2 regions of the Paenibacillus sp. NPDC058367 genome follow, and region 1 is predicted to be linked to the other one. Evidence: a T-box and tRNA genes for the amino acid it is inferred to sense, from the RefSeq annotation. Region 1 holds a T-box; the other holds one or more tRNA genes.
What was found. The T-box of region 1 lies ahead of pheS (phenylalanine--tRNA ligase subunit alpha). A T-box ahead of a tRNA ligase gene usually reads a tRNA of that ligase, here a tRNA-Phe.
Positions count from the first base shown of each region.

Region 2: it encodes a tRNA-Phe, which carries the amino acid that the T-box ahead of pheS (phenylalanine--tRNA ligase subunit alpha) is inferred to sense. The anticodon was not compared.

Region 1 covers NZ_JBHXIZ010000001.1:1,514,952-1,525,013, forward strand. The annotation lists gene ACFWMP_RS06650 (hypothetical protein) at 1-1,318, opposite strand, end outside; gene pheT (phenylalanine--tRNA ligase subunit beta) at 1,524-3,968, opposite strand; gene pheS (phenylalanine--tRNA ligase subunit alpha) at 4,312-5,346, opposite strand; T-box leader at 5,407-5,692, opposite strand; gene ACFWMP_RS06665 (hypothetical protein) at 5,962-8,523, shown strand; gene ACFWMP_RS06670 (efflux RND transporter periplasmic adaptor subunit) at 8,578-9,990, shown strand; gene ACFWMP_RS06675 (ABC transporter ATP-binding protein) at 9,987-10,062, shown strand, end outside.
Region 2 covers NZ_JBHXIZ010000001.1:160,199-170,260, forward strand. The annotation lists gene ACFWMP_RS00565 (acyltransferase family protein) at 1-1,142, opposite strand, end outside; gene ACFWMP_RS00570 (NUDIX hydrolase) at 1,320-1,769, opposite strand; gene ACFWMP_RS00575 (phosphotransferase enzyme family protein) at 1,787-2,770, opposite strand; gene ACFWMP_RS00580 (YdhK family protein) at 2,974-3,507, opposite strand; gene sleB (spore cortex-lytic enzyme) at 3,684-4,325, shown strand; gene ACFWMP_RS00590 (CD3324 family protein) at 4,371-4,637, opposite strand; tRNA gene ACFWMP_RS00595 (tRNA-Phe) at 4,749-4,821, opposite strand; T-box leader at 4,875-5,115, opposite strand; gene ACFWMP_RS00600 (GNAT family N-acetyltransferase) at 5,202-5,735, opposite strand; gene ACFWMP_RS00605 (GNAT family N-acetyltransferase) at 5,732-6,265, opposite strand; gene ACFWMP_RS00610 (zinc-dependent alcohol dehydrogenase) at 6,415-7,431, opposite strand; gene ACFWMP_RS00615 (TetR/AcrR family transcriptional regulator) at 7,576-8,181, opposite strand; gene ACFWMP_RS00620 (CD3324 family protein) at 8,275-8,541, opposite strand; gene ACFWMP_RS00625 (protoporphyrinogen oxidase) at 8,731-10,062, opposite strand, start outside.

The DNA.
Region 1 (10,062 bases):
TCATTTCAAGCTCACTAATATCTTCCATCCGTTTATCCGAGAGCTCCTGCCAATTTGCTGCCTCCGCCATAGATCCAGCGAGTTCTTCCTGAACACGGTGCAGATTGTCATTCGTTTCCTGTAGTGACTTCCGCAGCTCTGATGCTTCATTCTGAGACTGCTGATAACGCTGGCGCAATTCTTCCAGCTCTTCATTCAACAGCGTGCCTAGCTCAGTAGCAGTACGCAGCTCTTCACTGAGCTGTTCTTCACGTTTAACCACCGCTTCATATTGTCCGAGCAGCGTCTGACGAGCATCTCGTTCACTCTTAAGACTGGCTTCAGCCGAACGGAGTCTAGACTGAAGTTGTCCTGTTCCACCACGAAGCTCAGCCAGCTGTTTCTCGAGCTCTTGAATGTTTTGCTTATGTCTATGTTCCTGAGTACCTTGTGACTGACGAAGTTCCTTATTCTTAGCAAGCTCCCGTTGTAAAGCTTCCCGTTCTTCAGCCAATTCCTTGCTTAGCTTCGTTGTCGTGCTCTCAAGCTCCTTACCCAGTGTCAACTTCGTCTTCTCGAGTTCCTTACCTAATGTTGATTTGGTTTCCTCAAGCTGTTTCTCTAAGGTTGATCTGGTCTCGGTTAACTCAAGCTCCAGAGCAGACAAGGAGTCTGAATTCTCCTTAGTCAGCGTCTCACGGATGTTCTCCAGCTCTTGCAAATGCGCTGCCTTCTGCTCTTCCAACTGCTGTAGACGGATGGCTTCTGCATTCGCTAGTTCCTCTCGATGATTCTCACGCATAGCAGACTGTTCAGCCTCATAACTTGCCCGCAGTTCCTGCAACTCCAGCTCACGCGCAAGCAGCTCCTCTTCCAGCTTCTCTCGTGCGGCTTCAGCCGCTTGGGTTGCCTCTTGCAGCTGGTTAACATGTACTTTACGCTCATTCTCCTGAATTTCCAGATGACGCTTGCGCTCTTCTTCAACCGCAGCAATCAGTCGTGTAGCTTCTTCTTTAGCCGCCGCTTCAAGGCGTTCATATTCTTCTTGTCGCTCCCGCTGAACCTCCAGCAGGCGAGATACTTCCAATCGCAGTTCACTGCGTTCACCTGTCATCATGTTGAGTTCATTTTTAAAATCCTGAACCTGAATAGCCTGCTCCGCCATATGTACTGCTGCAAGCACCGCTATGCGCGGCGTATCCAGTCTGTTGTGTGATTTAGAAATCGTGCGCATATGTTCGTCAACATAACGGGCCACTTGTTTCATATATTCAGTGCTGCTTCCGACGAGTTTATAGGAAGTTCCGTATATCTCCACGGCGACACGTGTCCGGTCCATAGCCACAGTTGTGCCCTCCTTTGTATGTGTGCGGATTCTAAGTTAGTCTTACTGTTTCTATTGTAGCTTTTTTCTTAAGCATTTGGCAAAATCCCTTGTAATCAATAGACTCTCGCTGATATCCTCCGCATTTCACTCTACCCAGAAAAAGCCGCAGCGAATCTCAGTTTCTAAATGGATTCGCTGCGGCTTTACACAATTCCTGCTATTTTCTTAATTCTGCACCAAAAGTTTGTTGAAGGACTGATAATAGCTTATCATGCACCTCTCCAACCTCTTCATCTGTCAATGTATGTTCACCGTGACGATACAGCAGTGAGATCGCAATACTCTTCTTTCCACTCTCTAACTTGCCACCAGTGTACACGTCGAATACCTGCACGGATTGCAGCAAAGTTCCTCCGTTTGCACGGATGGAAGCTAGCAGATCGCCTGCTGGTACAGTTGAATCTACAACTACTGCAATATCCCGTTCCATACCTGGGAAACGTGGAAGCTCATTATATTGCAGACGGCTTTGCGTGTTATCATACAGCGGCTGCAATAGAATCTCAGCTACATAAGTATCCACTAGATCAAGCTCTCTTTGCAGTTCCGGATGAAGCTGGCCCATAGTTCCAATCTTCACACGACCCTCGTCTCCGACTAAATATACCGACGCGGAACGTCCAGGATGATACCCTTCTGGACTATCTCCCTCGTAGATAATTCTGTCTGTAAGACCCAAATAAGCAAATACTGATTCCAGCGCACCCTTCAAATCAAAGAAATCTACAGGCTGTGCAGAAACGTTCCATTGCTTCACGGTTAGGCTACCGCTAAGCAACAACCCCAGCACCGGCAGTTCACGCGGCTGACGAGTCAACTGTTCCTCATCTGTGAAGAAGACATTGCCGATTTCAAACAACGCTAGATCGCTTTGACGACGGTTGGTATTATAGCTAGCAATATCCAATAGTTGTGGCAGAAGGCTAGTACGCAGTACACTGCGTTCTTCACTCATTGGCATAGCCAATTTAACCGCTTGTGAGCCTTCTGATAACTCAGGGAACATTTTGCTTTGTTTCGGCTGGATGAAGGAGTAACCCATCACTTCCTGATAACCGCCATGCGACAACAGGCGACGCAGTTCACGGCGGAGTGATTGCTTATGCGTCAATGCGCCTGGCGTTGTAACACCTTCAATCAGAGTCGTTGGAATATTGTCATACCCGTACAGACGAGCAATTTCTTCGATAAGGTCAACATCATAGCTGATATCGCCACGTCTAGTTGGCACCTGAACTTCGATCAATCCTTGTGCGGTATCCCCGCATTTGAAATGTAGACGACCAAACAATGTCTTCACTTCTAGCAAGGACAGATCTGTTCCGAGATAACGGTTCAGCTTCTCCAAGGACAAAGTAAGTACCTTCTCTTCTCCTGCGACTGTTCCTGCTTGCACAATTCCTTCATGCACAGATCCGCCAGCATAACGCGCAATAAGTACTGCAGCGCGATTCAATGCAGGGATCACTGCATTTGGATCCACTTCTTTCTCGAAACGAAGCGATGCTTCCGAGCGAAGTCCCAGTTGACGCGAGGTTTTACGAACGGTTCCTCCGTCAAACTTAGCGGATTCCAGAACGAGATTTACCGTCTCAGCAGTAACTTCCGTATCCTGACCTCCCATTACTCCAGCCAGAGCTACTGCTTTAGCTCCATCAGCGATAACGAGCATATGTGGCTCAAGCTTCCGTTCTTGGCCATCAAGTGTAGTCAGGACTTCACCTTCATGAGCAAGACGAACGCCGAGTTCTCCGCCTTCTATTTTATCTGCATCAAAAGCATGAAGCGGCTGTCCGTATTCGAGCATCACATAGTTAGTGATGTCTACGATGTTGTTAATTGGACGAATCCCTGCCGCCATTAGACGATTCTGAATCCACAGCGGGGATGCTGCTGATTTAACACCTGAGATATAACGAACTGCGTAATGACTGCAATGTTCTTCATTCTCAATCTTAACGGAAATAGATTGAGCAGCTGCTCCGCTGATCTCAATCATTTCACTCGCAGGATCAGGCAATTTAATGTCGCGTCCAAGAATCGCGCTCACTTCATAAGCAGCACCAATCATGCTTAGGCAGTCTGAACGGTTCGGAGTCAGATCGAATTCCAGAATTTCATCATCTAGACCCAGCAGCTTTGAAATATCTTGACCGATCTCTGTACCTTCAGGAAGTACAAGAATTCCTTCTTGCTGCTCTTTAGGAAGCAATTTATCATTGAGTCCCAATTCTTTAGCCGAGCAGATCATCCCTTGTGATAATACCCCGCGCAGCTTCGCTTTTTTGATATCCAGCCCTGGCAGCTTAGCGCCAACAAGAGCTACAGGAACGGTTTGTCCCGCAGCTACATTCTTTGCGCCACAGACGATTTGCAGATCTTCACCTTGACCTGCATCCACGATACATACGTTCAGCTTATCCGCATCAGGATGCTTTTCTTTCGATTTCACATAGCCGGTTACGATGCCGGAAATCCCTTTATTGCGGCGCTCTACTCCGTCAATTTCAATGCCGGCAGCGGTAATCTTCTCCGCTAGCTTTTCGGCGGTTACTCCTTCAATCGATGTATAATCAGCCAACCATCCGGTTGATACTTTCATGTCCGCTCACTTCCTTTATGTTTCAGATGTATTTATCTACTTGCCGTTCGATCTGCTTCCTGTGGGAGTAGTACAATTTAGGATTACTCGATGAAAGCTTCATACCCGTCCTATTTATAGCAGTCACTACGAAAAATATTGGACTTCCGATCGCTGTTATCCTCAGATTTCCTGATTAGAACCGCTTCTCGCGGTAGAAATCCGAGGATAAAGGCGAACGCTGGCGCTTCTACAGTTCCAAAATTCCTCTCCGTTCCTTCTATTAATAGTCTTTTATTAAGCAAGATCAGTAACCCAATTGCTACTTACTCCTAACCCACCAGCCAGCTCGCCCACCAAAAATCTAAACGCCCTTGAACTGCTTTACAAAACTCATATCGTTGTTATAGAAATGACGGATGTCATCGATGCCGTATTTAAGCATAGCAATCCGCTCAACACCCATACCAAATGCGAAGCCGCTATACTTAGCAGGATCATAGCCACCCATTTTCAGAACATTTGGATGCACCATGCCGGCGCCAAGGATTTCTAACCATCCGCTTTGCTTGCACAGTCTGCAGCCATCGCCGCCACATTTGAAGCAGCTTACATCCACTTCAACGCTTGGCTCGGTGAATGGGAAGAAGCTCGGACGAAGACGAATGTCTGTATTCGGGCCGAACATCTCTTGTACGAATTGCTGCAAGGTGCCTTTCAGATCACTCATCCGAATGTTGCTTCCGATAACCAAACCTTCAATTTGATGGAACTGGAAGGAATGCGTTGCATCGTCATCATCGCGGCGGAATACTTTACCCGGGCAAATGATTTTAACTGGAACTTCACCGTTCATAGCCTGCATAGTACGAATTTGTACCGGAGACGTTTGAGTACGCATAAGCAGGTCATCCGTTAAATAAAAGGAATCCTGCATATCGCGTGCCGGGTGATTTTTAGGCAGATTTAGGGCTTCAAAGTTATAATAATCGGTCTCCACTTCCGGACCTTCAGCCACACGGTAGCCCATACCAATGAAAATATCCTCAATTTCCTGAACCACTCTGCTAAGCGGGTGAACGCCCCCTTGCTGCATGCGGCGACCCGGCAGGGTTACGTCTACTTTTTCAGCCTGCAGACGTTGCTGAGTCTCTTGCTGTTGAAAAGCCTCTTGCTTCGCTCCAATAATCTCCTCAATGGCACTACGCACCTGATTCGCTACTTGCCCGATAACCGGACGCTCCTCAGCACTAAGTCCTCCCATACCACGTAGAACTTCTGTAAGCTCGCCTTTTTTACCGAGATATTTCACTCTTAGGTCATTCAAAACCTGTGGATCCATAACCTCCTGCAACTTAGCCAGCGCCTCAACCTTCAATGCTTCCAACTTCTCTTTCATGGCCGTGTACAGCCCCCTTCAATCATTGTCTAGTTCAACAAAAAAAGGCCTTTCCTCCCGGTAAGGGACGAAAAGACCGTGGTACCACCCTTGTTAGACAAGCTGATCTGTTCCCCTTAAGAGCTTCATCCCTCTTTTGGCTGGACAGATACCTATCTCACTTTATACAGAAATAACGGTCTGTGACCGGTTTCCCCTACGCTTCCTTACAAGGCAATCTTAAGGAATTCAAGGAACTGCTCCGGAGTGAACTTCGACAGCTCTGTATCCTAGAAACGCTCTCAATCACCGGCGTCTCCTCCCTGTAAGTCAGGCACTGTGTACTCTTCTCCATCACTGCATTTCACAATTCAATCTAATTGTCAGGTATCTCTTTTATGCAAGAGATATGTCTGTTTATTATATGCAAAATCTGTCGTTTTGACAAGTTCAAGCATAATTAGGGCAATTTTTATCTGGCTTTAAGCTGGCTTTAAGGTTCAGAGCCATTTTGGGGACTTTTTTTCAGCTAACGTTCAGCGGAGCTTGATAATTTCCATTATTAAGAAGGCATGGTTGTACTCAATCATAAATCACCTTCAAAATACAAGGACTTTCATACCGGGAGGGAATTACATGCATGCACGAAGAACAAAAGTAGCTGTGATCATACTTAGCGCAGCAGTTCTGAGTCAAGCTTCAGCGTATGGAGCATACGCGGCATCAACTACTACTTCATCCACCAAAACAGCAACTGCCACCACTGTATCCACTCTGGATAAACTCGGCTCGATAGCTTTAAAGAGTAACTTTAGTGTGAAGCTGACCGATGTTGGCTTTTTGACTCAGGATGGCGGCAATATTCTTACATACACCCTCAGCTATAACAATGGGAGCGGAAGCAGCATCAATCTTGTGGACTATTTCTCTAAAGTAACAACTGCCGGAGGAACCGTTATCCAAGGAAGCCCAGTAACCAGCAGTGCAACCATCAAATCTATCCCCTCCAAAAGCAGTCAATCCGTAACCTATTACGTAAACGTCGGTAAATCCACATCTTTAAATGGAGTGAAGATTTCAGTATTCGGTTGGGATTTCAGCAGTACCGATTATCAAAAAAAGCTGGGGACCTTCACCATGCCTGTTGCTTTTTCACAAGCGGTCGCTAGAGGCCAAAGTAAAAAGATAACCTTGAATAATCAGCCCGTAACAACCAAAACGGAAAGTCTGCAAATTTACAAATATAACGGTAAGGTATACGCCAAAGTAGGTGTGAGCTTAACCAATCAAGGAACCAAAGTGCTAAGTGATCCTGGACTTAAGGGATACCTCGCATCCGCAGGAGGATCTGTATTTGAATTAACGCTTGATGATGCGAGCAGTAACTACAAAGTACAGCCACAGGAAAAAAAGACGATCTACTACATGACGGAAATCCCCTCTTATATGAAGACAGACAATATGACTCTGCAGTTTGCTGCAGAAGATACCTCATTAAAATTAGCTTTGCCCATCGTCACCTATAACCTTCCCGCTGCTACCACACCAGATCTTGTCGTAGCCAGCAATGTCATCAAGAAGCTTACGATTAACAATAATACTGTCGAGACGCAGTTAAAAAGCGCCAATGTCTATGCCGACAACGGCACTGCGAAGTGGACGCTGCAATTTCGAGTAAAAAATAGCGGCAACAAGGCGATTACTTTGCCTGCTTATGAGTTTACCGTTAAAGCCGCTGAAGGATATAGCTTTCCGTTGGACACGAAGGCTTTCGCAAACCTTACACTCAAACCCCTTGAAGAAAAAATAATTGAGCTCAGTGCAGAAGTTCCGCTAACGATCGCTCAAGGAACGCTACAGCTGCAAATGACTGAACCCGCTGTAGAGGGTAAGATCATTTTTCCTACAGCCTATTATCAGATTCCTTACACACTCCAAACTAACAATTGGCAGGATACAGAATACGCGGTGGAGAACAGTTACGGCACATTTGCTGTCAAGCTTGAGAACATCCAGCGGCTACCTTGGGCAGACAAAGATCAGCTTGTAGCTAAAATCAATATTCGCAACACGAAATCGACCTCTGTGCAGCTTCCTGCATTTACAAGCGTCATTAAAGCTGGTGAGAGTGATATTAGCAGCACTTCCCAAGTTGTCACAGAAAGCACGCAAACCATACTCGGGCCAAATGAATCCGCAGACGTTTATGTCGTGGCCAATGTTCCTTACACCTACCAGTTCAATCAATTAAAAATAACGCTGCAAGAAACCTCCGGCGAAAGCAAAATTAATTTTCTTTCTTTAAGTACAAATCAGTTGGACAGCCGTGTTCAGGAAGTTGCAGCACTAAGTTCCTTCCAAATTGACCTTGAAAGTAAAAAAGCAGAAGTGTTAGAGCGCCGGACAACGGTTTATCAGGGTGCGAGCTCCAATATCATGTACACAGAACTGGAAATGAACAGTGAGGAAACACGTAAATCGGAGCAGGCTCAACTCGTAGCTTATTACAAAACGCCTGACAATCAATATTACGAAGCCGAGGTCAACCAGTCTACCACTTCCACGAGCCCTAACGGAAAAAATCTGGTTACCGTCTGGACTAAGCTTCCACTTGGAGTAGATCCTTCTCAGCTTGTTCTTTATGTCGGTGAAGGGGTATCCGAAGGAAAACTTACGGCTCCTGGCGGGAAATCAACGGGTTATATCAATACGGTGTCACTGGGTCTAAATAATGTTGCGGTGGAGTCAAAAAGTAATCTTTTGGATGTAGAATTGTTCCCTTATACCCTATCCGTTACAAATGCAGTCGCCACCGTCACTGGTGGAAAAGATACGCTAAGCACTGTCCTAACCTACAACCTGTCGAGCAGCACGCTTTACGAATCGGGTACCTATGAGCACAAGCTTGTACTAGAGCTAATCGACCCCTTCGGACAAACGATGGAGAAGACATTAACACTGGGCACAGATCTACCATTAGGGAACTTCAAGTCATACACCACAACATTCACAAGCAATCTTTACAAAACTCTAGGTGGCGGCGCGATCCGATTGAATGTATACGACGAATTCCAAGGTCATCGAAATTTGCTGGGAACTGGGACCTATGTTGTCACTTATCAGGCAGCGTCAACGACTTCAAACAACAATTCCACTTCAAACACCGATTCAAGTGCTAACAATCCATCCGACACTTAGTATGCGAGGGGTGGCCTAAGTTAAAAGAAATTTGATGATCTATGGAGGAAAGAAATGAAGAAGAAAAAAGTGTTGCTCTGGACCATCGGAGTAGTAGCTGTAGTAACAGCCGGATTGTTGGTGTATACATTTTTACCTGATAAGAGCAGTCAGGCTGCTGAAGTGCCCATTAATACAGCCACGGTTACGAAGGGCGATATCGTAGTAAATGTATCTGGAGCAGGCTCCGTCACGGCCACTGAAACAGGAAAAGTGAAAACGAAGGACGCTGGAACCGTAGCTGAGGTGCTTGTCAAAGAAGGCGACAATGTGAAAAAAGGTCAGACATTAATTACCTTCGAAGGCAATGATTTGAGCGACAATCTCAAGCAGGAACAAACCTCTCTTACCTCGCTTGAAGAGGATCTTCAGGACAAGCAGGAGCAGTATAAGAAGCTTGCCGTGGCAGGTGCCTCTGAGGATGAATTAGCCAGTGCCAAACGTTCGATTGAAAAAGCGAAAACGGATATCGCTTCTCAAATCGAAAAAATTGCATCTGTACAAGAGGATATGATCCCTCCAGATCCCCTAACCGCCCCTATTGACGGAACTGTTACAGCAGTTAACATAGCCAGCGGTGAAAAAGCGATGGATGGCTCTGAACTCATCGATATCACCGATTATGCTAATTTAAGCGTCATAGTGCAGGTGGATGAGCTTGATATTCCTACAGTGAAAATAGGGATGCCTGCTACCATTTCATTGGATGCCCTGCCCGACACTGAATTCAAGGGGAGTGTTACTAAGATTGCCAAGGAAGGCACCGTCTCGAACGGAGTCTCCCTCTTCGATGTTACCGTTGGCTTAACCACCTCCGAAGGCGCCCTTGTAGGGATGTCGGCAGAAGTTTCAGTTACAACAGCTGAGAAAAAAGATGTATTAACCGTACCTATTGAAGCTGTTCAAGAAAGAAATGGCAAGTACACAGTTTCTCTCCCTTTAACAGCGGGTTCACCGGGTTCAACCGATTCCTCAAAAGCCTCTAGCGAGGGCCAAGCACCGAGGCCTAGCGGGGCTCCCGATGCTAACGGTGGTGCTATGCCTAGCGGGGCTCCTGATGCTCGCGATGGCGCTATGCCTAGTGGAGCGCCTGATGCTCGCGGCGGTACTATGCCTAACGGAGCAGCTGGCACAAGAAACCGTGGAAATAGTAATCAGCGAACAGTTTCCGTCGAAGTGGGCATCCATGATGAGAGCAGTATTGAAATTGTCAGTGGGCTTAATGAAGGAGACAAAGTGATCATCCCTACTGTCATCTCTACCAAAACAGGTACAACTAGTACTGAGATGCAAATGCAAGGTGGCATGGGCGGTATGGGTGGCGCCGGTTTCGGCGGCGGCGGCTTTAGTGGTGGTGGTGGCTTCAGTGGAGGTGGTACTGGTGGCACGGGCGGAGCACCTGGTGGTGGCGGAGGTGGCAGTAGATGAGTGCTTTAACGCCACTGATCCAAGTCCAGAATATGACCCATGGCTATACTATGGCCGGAGAAACTATGACAG
Region 2 (10,062 bases), 1.4 Mb from region 1:
CGAAGACCACCCCGTCGTTTTACACTGATGTTCTTCCAAGTTGCCTTAAATGAACCTCGACGAATGGGTTCCTCCACATACTTATATGACAATGCAGCTAGAAGAAAACTTACTGCTACCTGAATGATGATCCGAAGCATGCTGCTTTCTTCAGTACTCACATTCGGACTGCTAAGGATAATGACTGGAAAATGCCATATGTACAAGCTATATGATCGCAGCCCGATCCAACGCAAAGGTTTACAGCCTACGAACGATCCCAGACGGCTAGCAGGATGAGCGAGTACGGCAATAACTACAGCTGCAATCAAAGAAATCACTAAAAACCCACCACGGTAAAGCAAATCATCGAACTCATTAACCTGATTAAAAAGTACCAATAATAGAATGAGTCCTAATCCCCCTACAATATCAAGCACACGCCGAGCCGGTTCTGAGACGTTATCATTAAGTTTCTGACTTGGCCAAGCAACTGCAAGTGCTGCTCCAATGAGAAGCGCAAATAAGCGGGTATCTGTTCCATAATACACTCTACTTGGATCAGTCCCCGGTACGTAGATCAATGCCATTGCTAAAGCAGAGACTGCTGCGCAAGCCATAATCCATGCAATAAGCTTACCTCGCCGACGAGCGATTTTCATCACGATGATGAGAACTATTGGCCATAGAATATAAAACTGCCCTTCAATAGAAAGCGACCATAAATGTCCAATTGGAGATGTTGGGCCAAAGCTTTCAAAATAGGAAACATTATGAAATATTAGCCACCAGTTATTGAAATAAAATAAGGAAGACATAAAGTCACCCTTGAGCCCAAACAATCTTGATGGTTCTATAATTAAAAGCCATATGGCAACCACAAAAAGCATAACGGCCATCGCAGGCAACAGCCTCCGCGCCCTACGAACCCAAAAGTCTACAAGGTTCAGCCTTCGGTGCCGCTCCCACTGGCTAATGATTTGGTCAGTAATGAGATATCCGGAGATTACAAAAAATATTCCAACGCCGAGAAGTCCACCCTCAGCCCAATTCAGATTCAAATGATATGCGATTACAGCGAGTACTGATAAAGCCCTTAGACCATCAATTCCTGGCACATAACGCCTGCCGCCTACAGATTGTATAGAAGACTGGCTCCTCATATTATTTCTGAAAAGCTTCGTGTTGTCTTTCATAATGTTTCAGTCCTTACCGTCGATTTATCGTTCATAAGTAAGACGCTGTAAACATATGAAAAGTTCTGTAATCAAATGAAAATGTTATAAAATAAAAAAAATATGAATGGTTGATCGTAACATTTGTCCGTTGTGCTCCCAACATTAACTCAGATGTGTAATAATAATTTTTTCAACTTCTGTGCCCCGTAATTCTACGTAAAACGGCTGCGCATCATCATTTAGACAATACTCCAGCCGCAATCTGAGGTTTTTCCATGTGAGCATATCCATCGCTTGTTCTATTGAAAAAAAACCCACTTCCAAGCTTTCGGAACTAGTAGCAGGCTCACCACCGATAGCTTTACCCAGAAATAATGTAGTGCAAATAGATCGATCTACATTTTGAAAGACGCCGCAGAACTTATTAATCTCTATATCAATACCCGATTCTTCTTTGGTTTCCCTGATCGCCGCCTCTTTAAGTGACTCCCCTTCTTCGACCTGTCCGCCTGGCATCTCCCATCCTCTGCGTGGACCTTTTATTAATAAAATCTCTCTTTGATCATTGAATACAACGGTAGCTGCGGAAAGAATATGTTTTGGGGTTGTCATATCGGTTACCTCCCTCATTAAAGCTCTAAACAAGCTTTGTCATTTAAGGCATCCTGAATATTACGGGCAAGCCACTCTCTATCCTGCTCACGCTGTGTCTCCGAAAACTCTTGAAATAACAAAAGCACTAATTCCAGTCGACGTTTCTCGATAAAGAGTGGGAGCTCTTTTAGCCACTTATTGTCGAGTGAGTACTTTCGATTATATCCCTTCATAAAAGACGTCAGCATGGCTGCCGCAAGACTAGAAGTTCTACTCTGCTCTACCTCCGGTTTTCGCCAATCCCCAAAGATGGTCGAATAATAAACGGCAATGGCAATATCATGCACCATATAGTCGTATCCGCAATCATCAAAATCAAACACGGTGATCTGCCCCTCATGCACGAAGAAATTACCCGGATGCAAATCACGGTGACATAGTCCATAGCCTTCTCGATTCCGCGGCAACTGGTTAATCCGATCATTTATTTGAAGCAACTTTTCAAAAAGCTGCTGTTCAACAGTACCAAAGTTAGCAAAGTCAAAATCTAGCTTGCCCTGATGTGGTCTTGCCAGAACAGTCTCCGGATTGTATTGCAGAGTTAAAGCATGCATTCTTCCTGTTACCTCACCCCATTGCTCAAAAAGCTCCGTTCCCCAATTGGGATCGGAAGCATTAACATGACCACCTGGTGCTTTCTCCATTACACAGATCATAAATCTTTCCTCATCTTTGACTAACGTTTGTACCAAGCTGCCATCCTGAAAGGGAATGGGACGAGCCAGTTGCACGCCATGTTTTGCAAGATGGTCCATAAAGTCAAGTTCAGAGATAACCATCTCCAGCTCCTGATGAGACTGATGAGATACACGTAAAATAAATTCATGATCATCTTTTGGAAAGCTATAGACAACATTTTCAAAACCACCAATATACTTTATCGCTGTCCAATCGACTTGAATCTGTTGTGCAGCTTGCTTAAGCATCTCTTCATCGAATTTCACCTGCCAGTTAGGCATTTCAATCACGCTCCTACCTTCTAAGAAAACATCAATTAAAATGGTATATTTTGTATATCGGTATTTTATAAAGATATCTTAACACTTCTCTACCAATAAAAGAAGCAATCAAAAAGGTAGGAGCAGCCTAGAACTTTAACAAAGTCCATGACTGCCCCTACCTTAATCATCTTTCATTACTTTTGAGCTTATATTTCTATTGGTTACTTTATTGCTGAAAGCTCATCTTCCGTTACCCATTTATGATTTTTCACTTTATCTCCACCCGTAGTAGGTGTGTAATCAATCATATATACCGTGGTTTGTTCCGCTGCGTTAATCTGAGCCGTTGCACCTTTCATATCTTTCATATGGTCAGCTTCCATCACGACTTCCGAGCCGGATTCATAGGGTTTATCGGCTGCTTTTTTGATTTCTTCATGAATAATCCACTTATGATTTGTAACTGGAAATCCGCCAGTTGCGGGCCTATAAGAAACGATATACGCAGTGGTATCAAAAGCTCCAACTATCGTTGCTGTTGCCTCTTTCATACCTTCCATATGGTCCGCTTGGATAATCGCTTTACTTCCTATTTTAAAAGTAGGATTCTCTGCCACTTTCAAATTTTCAGGTACGTCGCTTGAACTGGAATGTGAGGTATCTTCCATTATCTTATTGCCATAGCTATTATCATTACCACATGCGCTTAGAGTGAGTGCAGCTGCGATTATGAATAGATATAATTGCTTTTTCATATATAAAACCTCCGAAGTTGATGTGCCTCTGATTATTCATTTACCCATTTCATAGGATCACAAACCTAATGAAGTTTTTTCGAAAATGTAAAATGGATTATTAGATTACCAATAAATGAGTGTTGTCTCAGTTATTGAAGGTTATTTATAATGTTTTCTGAAAGGAGGCTACTACAATGAAGACTAAAATATTCACTTTGTTGCTTCTTTTGGGTCTGGTAAGTATGGCTACTATGATTGGTTCTGCTAGTGCTGCTCCGGTATTAACCGTAGGGAGTTCTTCTGGAGATGTGTGGGATCTTCAGTATCGATTAAAAACTCTGAATTTCTATACCCAGCCTTTAGATGGTGTATATGGAGCACAAACGAAAGCTGCCGTTGCTAAATTTCAAAAGGCCTACGGATTAAGTGTCGATGGAGTTACTGGTACAAAAACTTGGAATGCTCTAAAAAAATACACGCTTAATATTGAGGAAATGGATATTTTGGCGAAAGTAATCTACAGTGAATCGCGCGGTGAGCCTTATAAAGGACAAGTCGCAGTTGGTGCTGTAGTTATGAATCGCATACAATCTAGTCAATTTCCAAACAATATAAAAAACGTTGTATTTCAAAAAGGCGCATTTACAGCCGTATCTGACGGCCAGTATTGGCTTACTCCAAACCGGACTGCCTATTTAGCTGCTCTTGATGCTGTCCGAGGTTGGGACCCAACAAACAATTCGATCTATTATTTCAATCCAGATACAGCTACTAGTGCATGGATCTGGACTCGTCCTCAGAACTTAAAAATTGGTAAGCATATATTTGCGAGTTAACGCTTCAAATAAATGTAATAGCCGGTCAACCCTACGGTTGACCGGCTATTTTTTAGTATAAACAATTTTCTTAATACTATCTTTAGAAAGACAGTATTCACCTGAGAGCTGTTCGACGGTTGCACCAGCAGCAAACCTCAGGCAGATCTCAATATTTCTTGATTCCAAATATTTTCTACTCCCTGACTTCTCACCCCATTTTACATGTAATTCTTCAGGCTTTGGAACGTAGACCATACCACCGTTTATATATTTCTGTATTTCTTGTAGTAACTCTTTAGGGAAGACTGTATCTGCATTTACATATTTCATAATTAATCTACTCCTTAAACTTTTCAAATTAAGATGAAATAACAAACAACCTGTCTAACCATAATGGTCGGACAGGCTGTTTTTATAGAAAGCTTGCTATTAAAGTTAAGATGGCTCGGAACGGGATCGAACCGCCGACACTAGGATTTTCAGTCCTATGCTCTACCAACTGAGCTACCGAGCCTTGCAGGGATACAAATATTTCTTCTAAATGGAAACAAAAAGACCCCTCGTCCGAAAAGGGACGAGGAGCCGCGGTACCACCCTAAATTAGAACTATTCTGTACAACAAACAGAAATGTTCTCACTTAAATATTTTACGGTTAACACCGGTACACCTCTACTTGCCAACAATGGTTTCAAGGGACTGCTCCGGAGTGAACTTCGATCAACCCTTTTCTCTAGAAACGCTCTCAATCTCCGGCGTTTCCTCCCTGTAAAGAGGTATTGAACTACTTTTCTCCATCAAAGCATTTGTTTTGATATATAATTTTTCTAATTGTAAGCCCTAATCCACTATAAGTCAATAGAAGAAATAATTCCCTCATTTCGTTTTGATTAGCTTTATCCATTACAAAAATTAAAAATCATCTTTAATTCATCATCAAAAGACTTCTTACATTCTTCTTGAAAGCTATTACCAGTATATTCTTTTAGTGTCTTTTTCCAAAAATGCTGGGCTCTCCTATTTGTAGCTGTGGGATTGGTTTGTAGCTCCCATTTTCCAATATGAAGATTAAATACCTCCTTAGCCGCACGTTCAGCGATTCCCGTACCTCGAAAGGGCCGGAGGATAAAGAATTCGTTTAAATAAAATTCACAACCTGGTGGTGTATGAGGTGGTGTGGCTACTAATGCAAAGCCAGCAGGAATTCCATCCTCTTTTATTAAATAAGGATATAAAATCCCCGGCTTCTCCCACCATATGTCGAACACTTTATTCTGTTCATTCAGCGTCTGTGTTTCATTATCCTCGTATACCCCATATTGATTAGGAAGGTTCCCCCATATCTCTGATAGATCGTGTAAGTATAGTGGGTAGAGATTGTTAATCTTAAACTTCGTTGTGCTGTCAGTTAATGTTACGGTGATATTCATTTCGTTCTCCCCCTTCTATCGAATGCTTGAATATATTTTTGGAGATCACTCAAATAACGTTCTGTATAGTTGTCTTTTGTATAATCCTGAAGAACTTTTCGCCAGAAAGCTATGGCAGGTTTATTATTTTCCATTTGAGCTAGTTTCCATTTAGCTTCTTTAAATAGATCAAGTGTTTTTATTGCGGCAGCAGTACCTATTCCATTTCTTCTATATTTCTGTAAAATCATAAAGTCATAGATCACATGAGTTGGATCTGGGTCTGTATCTAAGTTTTCAAAAAGAACAACCACAAATCCAGCTATGTTTCCTGAAACCTCAATCAAATATGGATTCCATCGATGATCCCCTTCCCAAAAATAATCAATATTCACCTCGAATTCCCCATGCTGGTTTACGTCTTGATCTGTAAATAAACTGAAATCATAATTGTAAAATTGATATAGATTAGACAATACCTCTTTATCTTCAAACGTTACTGGAACAAGATTAATTTCCATCATACCTCCACGTTTTTTCTCTAATTTCACTTCTATACTCAGTATAATTACGACCACACACTTGTAATATGCCATGTTCAATTAGAATTAAATTTTATATAACGTCATTATTCTTCTAAAATAAAAAGAGTTCACCTGAGTTTTACACTCAAATGAACTCCAATATAATTACCTGATGATTAAGTTAGATCTACAATAACCTTGATCGTTTCTTTTGCTGCAATGGCTTTATCGAAGGCGGCTTGAATATCCTCTAATTTATAAGTCTGTGTCACCATTGTAGAGATATTCGTTTTCTTGTCGTTTATATGTTCAATTACCTTTACAATATCTTCATGTGTGTATCCACTAGCTCCAACTATGTTAACTTCTTTACTCATCACTTGAGCAAGGCTTATAGGTACTTCATTTTTATAAACGGCAATGATTGCTATTCTTGCTTGTGGCTTTACAATCTGCATCACTTGTTCAAATAATATTGGAGCGCCCGCTGCGTCCACAAAAGCATCTACATTGGGTACCCTCACACCGTATACGTTCACTTCGCCGAAGTGTTTGATTAAACCCTCTGCTAATGTTTCAGTCGACGTATTAACTGTTAATGCGCCTAATTCTTTTGCTTTATCCAAACGCCAGTTGTCAATATCCACTACGCAAACATCTTTAATGCCTTCACCAATTAATCCTGCAGCTGCAGATAGACCAATTGGACCAGCACCAAGAACTACGATTTTTTCACCTAGTTTGGGCAGTACGCTAAAAGCGCCATGGAAGCCTACGCTCATGGGTTCCATTAATACGGCCTCTGTTGCCGAAACGGAATCATCAAATTCATAAAGGTTATAATTAAGTGCTGCATCTTCAATTAAGACATATTGTGAAAAGGCTCCTACCTCCAACGAATAACGACGACCTGCACGTTTTGCAGTAATTGGATTCACACCTACACGCATGCCAACTGCCAAATCGGTTTCCGCATCAGAACCTAATTCGACGATTTCACCAAACATTTCATGTCCAAACTCTGAGCCGAAACGGATACCCATTTCTGAGCCTGCTTTTACTATATTGATATCTGTACCACAAATTCCACCAGCTAAAATCCGAACCAACGCATCTTTTGCTCCTACTTGAGGCATCGGACGCTCTTCTATCCCCACACAATTTTGACCGTGATAAATGCCGACTTTCATCATTCATTAACACTCCTTATTACTATCTATTACTTTCATGGTAGTAGTTATTAAGGAGCTAAGCAATCTACAATAATACTGAAAGCGTTAATAAAGCAACAGTTGATAAATATGTGTTAATTAAAATTTAAATAGTGAAACAATTCACTATATCTTTTTATTATTTGCAGGTATAAATGGATTTAACTGTATGATTCGTTCTGATAAATATTTAGGTGTATAAGGCATATCATTGCCTAGCCACATGGAAATTGTACCAATGATAGCCGATGTTCCATACCAAGCTGCAATATCAGATGGAGTATCGACGGTTAAGAAATCCTCTGTTTTTTGAATCGATTGTTGTTCTGTTGTTGTTAATATCAATTCATATAACAGATCCATCAATTTCGGTGTGAAATAAGGAATATTTTTGGTTACAAGCAACACCTTATACATATGAGAATTCTCTGCAATATGCTCAAGCAATAAAATCAGCGAGGTAAGTTCATCCCCTGGTTTATAGGATTCTTCAAATTTATCAATGAGTATTTTCTTTAAATCTGCTAATAAATCATCCAAGATACTATCAATCAAATCATTAATATCTTTGTAATGTAAATAAAATGTGGCTCGATTGATTTCAGCCTTTAGCGTAATAGCGTTGATCGAGATCTTATTCAGTTCTTTCTCTGCTAATAAATCTATAAAAGCATTCCGGATTGCTTTTCTTGTCTTTCTTATCCGTAAATCTAAGTATGTTTTGTCTGCCATGTATCTTCCACCTCGTAGTTAATGAACATACTGTAATTATAATACAAAAAGCCACGTCAGAGCTTCCTCTAACGTGGCTTTTTGGGATTATAGCTATTTTTTTGTGTAAACAATCTTCTTAATACTGTCCCTTGATAGGCAGTATTCATCCGAAAGCTGGTCAACCGTTGCTCCAACGGCAAACCTTAAACAAATCTCAATATTTCTAGATCTTAAGTATTTTCTGCTCCCTGACTTCTCGCCCCATTTTACATGTGCTTCTTCAGGCTTAGGGATATACACCAAACCACCGTTAATATATTTCTGAATTTCCTCTAATAATTCTTTTGGAAAAATCGTATCTGCATTTACATATTTCATAGTCGCTCTGCTCCTTAAACTTTTTTTGAGTTTGAAGGTAGCAAAGTCTATTCTAAAAACAACCCTGCACAGTGCACTGGCGGTAAATCAATTTTTATTCGCTCTATACAAACAACCGCCGTTGTTTATAGTCTAGACTTTGCATAGAGCTTATCGCTAATTTTCTCACTATTGTCCGCCCTCCTTTGTTTAATGTGTAATTACTTGTTCCAAAATGCGTTCCGCTGTCTTCTCTCCATTTGCAATACAATCAGGAATACCCACACCATAATAAGAACATCCAGCAAGGATTACATTCGGATAATGATCTGCAATCTTCTTCTCTAAGGATACTACAATCTCGTGATGGCGTTTGTGGTAATTTGGCATAACATCATGCCATTTGGTCACATCGTGGGTAACTGGATGTCCAGTAATTCCAAGACTGGTCTGTATATCATTCAACGCCACCTTTAATAATTCCTCTTCTGAAAGCTTAATCAAGGACTCATAATGCGGTCCTGAGCTTTTATAAAAGAGTCTGACAAGCAGACGTTGTTGACCAGACGTGTGCTCCCACTTGCGACTTGTCCACGTACAAGCATTACAAAGAACATCGTCACTGTTGGCTGTTATAAACCCTGTACCGTTCGCTGGCAGTTGACTGTCAGGGATATCAAATCCTATATACACACTAATCATAGAGCTGTTAAACAACTGTTTGAAATCTTCATTCAGCGCTTCGTCTTGAAGTAATGCTTGTGCAGTAGAATGCATCGTTCCTAGTACGGCAAAATCGCTCTCCAAGATTCGTCCATCTGCCAGTGTTACCCGGTACCGTTCTCCATCCTTTGCAATGCGCTCTGCCCGAATCCCTTTGATGATCTCAACATCGGACAGCTGTTCTTCCATGGCATCAATCAGAGCAGATACGCCACCCTTAAAAGACATAAACTTCTTATCGCCGTTCCCCTGGAATTTAGCCTTATTCGCGGACAATCCCTGAATAATACTTCCATATTCATTTTTATAATCAATCAAATAAGGAAGGGTCGAGGCAATGGTAAGTTCGCTCAATTTCCCGGAATATACACCTGATAGGACAGGTGATATTTGCTTCTCGACAAGTTCTTTTCCAAAGAAAGCTTCCAGAAAGTCACCTACAGAATCGTTTTTCGTAAAACGATCATTCGGAGTATAGAAATCTTTAAGTGCTTCAACTTTACCTTCAGCAGAGATCAAATCTGTAGTAGCAAGCGATTCAATACTGAGAGGGATGCCAAAGACTGCATCTTTAGGAATTTGCTTCAGCTTACCTTCTGTGTAGATGTATGATATTCCTGTCGCGTTATATACAACCTCATCCTGAATGCCTAATTCTTCAATCAATGGTGCTACATTTGTCTTGCGAGTGACAATTGAATCAGCACCAGACTCCATGATGAAGTCATCATGCTGAAGTGTTCTGATTTTGCCGCCCAGTCTATCGCTGGCTTCAACCAAAATGATTTTTACATCCAACTTATTATGCTGTATAGATTT